Regions from separate parts of the Arthrobacter sp. DualSoilB13 genome, predicted to be linked through region 2. Evidence: predicted binding sites of a transcription regulator. Region 2 holds the regulator's gene; the other holds the start of a gene.

What was found. Region 2 encodes LexA, which represses DNA repair genes until DNA is damaged. Its sites were predicted from a motif close to TCGAACANNTGTTCGA; they were not measured.
Region 1: ACZ5J0_RS06175 (LexA family protein) is a predicted target of LexA. The motif match lies at 1,884-1,899, and genes of this name have one in related genera.

The regions. Positions count from the first base shown of each region.
Region 1 covers NZ_AP035865.1:1,302,262-1,306,023, reverse strand. Annotated here, with positions in the region: gene ACZ5J0_RS06180 (Y-family DNA polymerase) at 1-1,148, opposite strand, end outside; gene ACZ5J0_RS06175 (LexA family protein) at 1,439-1,870, opposite strand; gene ACZ5J0_RS06170 (hypothetical protein) at 2,048-2,479, shown strand; gene ACZ5J0_RS06165 (hypothetical protein) at 2,582-3,178, opposite strand; gene ACZ5J0_RS06160 (dihydrofolate reductase family protein) at 3,175-3,762, opposite strand, start outside.
Region 2 covers NZ_AP035865.1:1,547,838-1,551,599, reverse strand. Annotated here, with positions in the region: gene ACZ5J0_RS07225 (histidinol-phosphate transaminase) at 1-983, opposite strand, end outside; gene ACZ5J0_RS07220 (LysM peptidoglycan-binding domain-containing protein) at 1,061-1,420, opposite strand; gene lexA (transcriptional repressor LexA) at 1,769-2,512, shown strand; gene ACZ5J0_RS07210 (ATP-dependent DNA helicase) at 2,577-3,762, opposite strand, start outside.

The DNA of each region.
Region 1 (3,762 bases), 250 kb from region 2:
AGCAAGGGGCCAATGCCCCGCTCTTCATGCGGGTTCTCGAAGATTTCCAATGGTTTCTGGTTGCCGCTGGGGCGAAGGTCAGTGACCATGATCCCGGCTTTGGCGTACCTGACGCCTTCCTGGATCCTGGGAACCAGAGCGTGTGCGGCCTTGGTCAGCAGAACGGGGTCCGAGGTTGGCATAGGTAGTTTGACGTTGACAGTGGGGAACGATTTGTCGTTGGGGTTGTAGACCGATGTTGCAGCAAAGGCAGTCAGCAACTTGGCCTGAAGATCGTGCTTGGCCAGCCTGGCACTGGCCATCTGACCGTAAACGCTGAGCACCTGACGTAACTCCGCGGCCGTGGTGATCGGCGTGGAGAAAGACCGGGAGAAAATCAGTTGGTCCCGCCCGATTCGTTCTTCCTCCATGGGGATGCAGGGCGTGCCTTGCAGTTCCAAGACAGTGCGCATCATGACGATGGAGAATTTATCCCTCAACGCCACAGGGTCGGCCCGGACCAGGTCCAGGATGGAGAAGATCCCCATCGCGTTCAGGCGTCTTGTGAGCCGGGTGGCGACGCCCCAGATCTCGATCACGGAGAGCCGCGCCATGAGTGCCTCGCGTTGGGCCTGCGGGACGGAGTCCCAACGGCACACACCGTTGAAGGCCGGATTATGCTTGGCCCACTTATTGGCGAGCTTGGCGAGAGTCTTAGTGCGCGCGATCCCTACGCAAACGGGAACCCCCACATGCCGTTGGCAGGCAACCTTGATGGTTCGCCCCAATTCCAGCAGGTCATCCGGTTGCCCCTTCACTCCCAGGAACGCCTCATCAATGGAGTACACCTCCTGCCATGCTGAGTACCGGGCCAGGAGCTCCATGACGCGCGAGCTGATGTCTCCATACAGTTCGTAGTTGCTCGACAGGGCTATCAATCCCCATTCCTCGGCCCGTGGCGCGAGCTTGAACCATGGCTCCCCCAGGCCGATTCCCAGCTTTTTTGCCTCGGGCGACCGGGTCACGGCGCAACCGTCGTTGTTGGACAGCACTATCAAAGGCTTGCCCTCCAGCGCAGGGTTGAAGGCCCTCTCCGCCGAGGCGTAGAAGCAGTTGATATCCACATGGGCAATCTCCTGCATGCGGTGCATGAGCGCTGGCTTGGACATTTCCATCCCTAAATCGGCATTAGCACGCGAGCCGCCGTTTCAGTGCAGGACACGCCGCGCATTCGAACATATATTCGAATACTTCTACTGTACCTTCGGGCCCCGACAAGAAAACATCCCGCCCACCGGATTGTGGAAAAGTCCGGGCAGACGGGATGCCGGTGGTACGGAAATCCAGGTAGATGGCCCCCGTGGCCAAGCCTTCCCCGAGGGCCGCCAGCGTGGGGAAGAGGATGCCCAGGAGGGCGTCGGCGACCCAGAGGGTGCGAAGCCCTACCGGCTGGATTCAATCAAATGTGATGCAGGCACGTTGTGGCTACGCCCCAAATGGTCAGCTCCGACATCGCGGGCACTCGAATGTCCGGATACTTGGGATTGTCCGCCTGCAGCACCACTCCCGACGGCGTGACGCGCAGCCTTTTGATGGTCAACTCACCATCAAGGACAGCAACGACGACGGACCCATCCTTGGGCTCCAGTGCCCGGTTAACGATCAACTCATCCCCGTCACTGATCCCGGCACCCTCCATGGACTGACCCGTCACCCTCACCACGAACGTGCTGGTGACATCCTTGATCAGATGCTCATTGAGATCAATCCGACCATCAAAATAGTCCTGCGCAGGCGAGGGATATCCCGCCGCCACAGGAATAGGTGCCAACAGTACTGACATCAGGGAAAAGCCCGCATCTACCACGCGGGGGCCGACTATCACGCCCACAACACACCTTTATTCGAATATATGTTCGATAATTCAGTGTACAGCGGACCCCAGACATCCTGTCCATTCCGCTTCGCTCGGCACCTCAGGGCGATGGTTTCTCGCGGTGAGACGAATGACGAGTATTTTGAGGGAAGATCAAGCGAACAACTTCTGGCACGAACACATAGGAGAGCAATGACCGACCGGACCAGGCAACTCGGTGGCGCGCTTAGCGCCGACATCACACGCATGGTCAAGGAACGCTACCCGGATGAGCTGGCCCACGCCCAGGCCGTACACGCACACTCCGAGAAGTTGGTTCTCGGGTTTATGGTGTCCTCTGTCGCGCTGTGGTTCCTCGGTCCGGCCCTGCTTCTGAACGGTCTCATCAGCCCGGCGATCGCCATCGTGGTGCCCGGACTGCTGACCCTCGCGTTCCTCACGATCGTGCTCATCGCCATCGCCCGGAACAGGGCTGCCTCGCGACCCGTGGTTGAGTACGCCAAGCAGCTGGGTCATAAGGTCACCAGTGTCACCAAAAAGGGAATAACGGTTGCTGTTCCGAAGGGCGTTGTCAACGTGCCCGAGGAGTTCCGCCAGACACGCAAGGTCACGCGCCAGCGGTAAGGCAAGTGTCAGCGGCGCCGACCTTAGCGTCCTCGACGCCCTGTACTCAGGCAAACCACGGCCGTGGGGGCCGCTAACGCGCGGAGCGGCTGTCGCGTGGGATCAGCCACTCTTGACGGTGACGTCATAGGAGAAAGGCTTCGGTATGACGCCCGGCCAGGAACCGTCTTTCTTGAACAGGGAGAGGTTCCGTGCCCCCTCCGGGTCCTCAGCACTGAGCGGGATAATCACGGTGTTGTGCTCCGAGGGCGTGGAAGTTTGCGGGCTGAGCCAGGCCGAGCCCACGGCTGCGGCTGTGAGGTCGAAGAATGGCTCGCCGTCGGCGGTGCTCGCAGAGATCTGGATCTGCGTGTTGGGCATATAGCCCTCGCCCACAGCCCACACGTTGCGGACGATGTAGTCGATGAGCAAGTCGCCGTAGGTGACGGTGTACCCGGGCTCAATGTCGAACGCCACCGCGTAACCGGTGTTGCCCTTCACATTAGGTGGGCCTCCGCCCGCAAAGTCGGTAACGGAAATCCCGGGAATAGCGTCGATGGCCTCGCGGGCTTCAGCAATGGTCTGCCCGGTGTCCGCGTCGTGCGGAATGGATCGGGGGTCCTGTTCGGGCAGTGGCGCCGGCGCGTTGCATGCCGTCATGAAAGAAACGATCACGGCCACCATGGCAGCCCTGGCCACAGCTCGGAGGGAACGGGTCATGACCCTATTATGTTGGGTCGATACCGTACGTGCGTGACCAACCCGGTCCCGCGCACCCCGGTCTGCTCAAGCGTCAGGTTCCCTACGTCGTCGAGCAATCGCTCCCCGCCACCAAGAATCATGGGTGAAATGTGCAGCCGCAACTCGTCCATGAGCCCGGCTGAAAGGTACTGGCGGGCTGTCTGCGCTCCCCCGGCAATCGCTACATCTTTGTCCGCAGCCGCTTCCCGGGCCTGCGCCAACGCCGATTCAATGCCGTCGGTCACAAAGTAAAAAGTTGTGCCGCCCTCCATCTCCAGCGGCTCGCGACGGTGGTGGGTCAGAACGAATACGGGGGCGTGATACGGAGGTTCATCGCCCCACCAACCCCGCCATTCCTTATCCCACGCCGCCGGTCCGGGTCCTGCGAACATGTTGCGTCCCATGATGAAGGCCCCTGCCGCCAGGATCGCCTCAATCTCGGGTGCGTTCGCCTCCGGCTCCTCGAACATCCATCTGTGCAGGAGCTCTGCGCCGTCGCCCAACGGTTCCTCCAGCCGCTGGTTGGGACCGGCAACATATCCGTCCAGGGAAACAGTCAGATC
Region 2 (3,762 bases):
AACAGGCCCTGCCAGATAGTGTGTGGATCCTCCAGTCCCCCAAAGAAGACGTAGTTGGAGTCCGAAGCAGCAGGCTGGAGGCCCATGCGGAGCAGTTCAGTCACAATCCTGTCGCGCTGGACCTTGATGTCCTCGACGTCGGCCATGAGGGCTTCGCGGTGATTCAGCGCAGCGAGGGCCGTTGCCTGCGTCACGGCAGAGAGGTGGTATGGGAGACGGACCAGCCTGATGGCGTCCGTGACTTCCGGGGCTGACGCCATGTATCCGAGCCTGGCGCCCGCCAAAGCGAATGCTTTGCTCATGGTGCGCGAGACGATCAGACGCTCGCGTCCGGGCAACAGGGTCAGGGCGCTCGGCGTGTTGTCGTGTGCGAACTCGTGGTAGGCCTCATCCACGATCACCATGGCCTGGCTGGCTTCGCCGGCCTCGTAAACAGCCTCCACGACGTCCAATCCCAAGCCCGTACCTGTGGGGTTGTTGGGCGAGCACAGGAAAACGATGTTGGCGCCCGCTTCCCGGACCTGAGCAGCGGCCGATTCGGCGTCCAGCCCGTAGTCGTCCGCGCGGACTCCGCGGACATACTCGGTGTCAGTGCCACTCGCGAGCAGGGGGTACATGGAGTACGTGGGAGGAAAGCCCAATGCCTTGCGGCCGGGTCCACCAAAGGCTTGGAGGATCTGCTGCAGGACCTCGTTGGATCCGTTGGCCGCCCAGATGTTGTCCGGGGAAAGCCCGTGGCCAAGGTACTCGGCCAAGGCTTCACGAAGTTCGGTGAACTCCCGGTCCGGATAGCGGTTCAGCCCGGTGGCCGCAGCGGCCACGGCCTCAGTGATGGCGGCTTGGACATCTGCGGGGACGCCATGAGTGTTTTCGTTGACGTTGAGCAAGATAGGGACATCGAGCTGCGGTGCGCCATAGGGGCTCAATCCACGCAGGTTGGTCCGAAGGGGAAGTCGGTCAAGTCGCTCAAGCTGGTCACTCACCAACCCAGTTTAAGGGGCGGCCGGGACTGCCGACTAACTGTGACGCCCGACCCTTGATTTCTGCGGGTGCCGAGGGATCAGTTTGCAGGGACGAACAGCTGCTGGCCGGGCAGGATGCGGCCGCCCCGGAGGTCGTTGAGCTGGATGATCTCGGCGATGACGTCGCGGGGGTCACGCTCGGGAGCGGCAGCGCCGGCGATGCCCCAGAGGGACTGACCTGGCTGGACTGTAACAGTGACGGCAACAGGCGGACGCAGTTGGGACTGCGAGTCGGCTGCCTTGGCCGGGGAGTTGATAAATCCGGCAAGACTCAGCAACGCTGCAACCAACAGCATGGCCGGGATGCCGAAGAAGACGATCCGTCCCCTTCGGGTCAGGCGCAGGCGAGCGGGCGCCTGGGTAGTACGGAAATCAGCGAACGTAGTGACTGCGGACATGAGCTGAGCCCTTCTGAGCTATTGCCACGCTCCGGGATGCCCGGTGCCTGGCTGCCAATTCTTTGTGTTCCCCTGGGCCTGCCCCGGATGTTCGAACGCTTTGTTCGAACATCCAGCTTCAGCATCAGGTTTATAGAACACATATTCGAACCTTGCTATGACATTTTTAGCACTTATCAACGAACGGTGTCGAGACTCGCTAGAACAAATGTTTGATAAACGCCTGTGCCTGCCCTACGTTTGAGTGAAGAAGCAGCACTGTTTCAGTGGAACAGGAGGGTCTGACATTTTTTGCAGACCTGACACCCCTGGCCCTCATCAGGGCGGAATGGAAAGGCATTGGCGAACATGGCAGCGAAAGCCACAGGCGGAGGGGCACCCCTGCGGAGCCAACAGCCTCAAAAGAGTCCCAAAAGCCTGACCGTCCGGCAGAAAAAGATCCTGGAGACCATCCAGAGGTCAGTCAATGACAACGGCTACCCTCCCAGCATGCGCGAAATCGGCGACACCGTGGGTCTGGCCAGTTTGTCCAGCGTCACGCACCAGTTGTCCCAATTGGAGAAGCTCGGCTACCTCCGCCGGGACCCCAAGCGTCCCCGCGCCATGGAAGTGCTGATGCCCCTAACCCTTGATGGCGGGCCCATCCCCGGTGTGGACGCTCCGACCACCCTTCGCAGCGCCGGTGGCCTGGCCGTTACCGAGCTAGCCAGCGCCAGTGATACCGCCATGGTCCCCTTGGTGGGGCGCATCGCGGCAGGTGGACCGATCCTGGCTGACCAGACGGTGGAAGACGTGCTTGCACTCCCACGGCAACTCGTGGGGCATGGCGAACTGTTCATGCTGAAGGTGGCCGGCGATTCCATGATCGATGCTGCTATCTGTGACGGCGACTGGGTGGTGGTCCGGCGACAGAATGATGCCATCAACGGCGACATCGTTGCCGCCCTGCTGGATGATGAAGCAACCGTGAAGACTTTCCGGCAGCGGGACGGTCACACGTGGCTGCTCCCCCAAAACACCCAGTACGAGCCCATCCTCGGAGATCAGGCCACCATCATGGGCAAGGTCGTCTCGGTACTGCGCTCTCTTTAAGCGCTCACGCCCTTTAAACGCAGCTTCCCGTGGACACCGGCAGGTGTTCACGGGAAGCTGTGCATTACGGGGCTTTAGCCGAGCCCAGACGTTCCAGAACGCCTCGAACCACCGACCGGTCCGTGGTGGCCCAGAACGGCGGCAGGGCGGCACGTAGAAAGCCCCCGTAGCGCTCGGTCGAAAGCCTGGAGTCGAGTACCGCGACCACCCCTTTGTCTCCCGTCGAGCGGATCAGTCGGCCAGCGCCCTGCGCCAGCCGAATGGCAGCGTGCGTGGCTGACACGGCCATGAAACCGTTCCCGCCCGATTGGGCAACCGCCCGGGAACGGGCAGTCATCAGGGGATCGTCAGGACGTGGGAAGGGAATGCGGTCAATAACCACCAGTCGGCATGAGCCACCCGGAACGTCTACCCCCTGCCACAGGGACATGGTTCCGAAGAGGCACGTATCTGGCTCGTCCGCGAATTGCTTCACCAGGGCCGCCATGGTGGATTCTCCCTGACAGAGAATGTCCACATCCAGCCGGAGCCGCATGGCATCGGCGGCTTCTTCGGCAGCACGCCGCGAGGAGAACAGGCAAAGCGCTCCGCCCCCGGACGCCCGGATGAGGTCTTCCAATTCGTCCAGCGCCTCCGGCGAAGTACCGCGGCCCGGTTTGGGCAGGTGCTTTGCCACGTATAGAACACCCTGTTTGGGATAGTCGAAGGGCGATCCCACATCAATGCCCGTCCAGCTCGGCGCGCCGTCTCCAATCAGGCCAAGACCACCCGCGGCGGGCTCGAAGGCCGAGCCGATGGCCAGGGTCGCAGAGGTCAGCACCACAGTATGGCCGGCAAAGAGCCCCTCTCGAAGCCGCCCTGCCACACTGAGCGGGGCAATATTAATCAATGCAGGAGCTGTCTCGTCCGGCGGAGAATATCCCTGCTGGGGGTCGAACGTGCTGTTCCGCGAGAACCAGACCACTTCGCGGTTCTCCTTCGCGGCGAGCATCCGCTCGCACAGTTCCAGGATGAGCATGAGCCGTGAGCGCGCAAGCTGCCGTCCGCCGTCGACCGCGTTTGAAGAATCCGTCTTCGAGTCCGAGAGCGCGGCGCGCGTGGCGTCCCGCAATTGGTCAAGGCAATCCAGCTGTTCGTCGTTGAGGCCGTTGGGCAACAGACCGTTGGGTACGCCAGCTATGGCCATATCCAAGCTGTCCGCAGCTGCGTTGAGGGCGTCCACGGTGATGGCCGTATGCTTGCGGGCACTT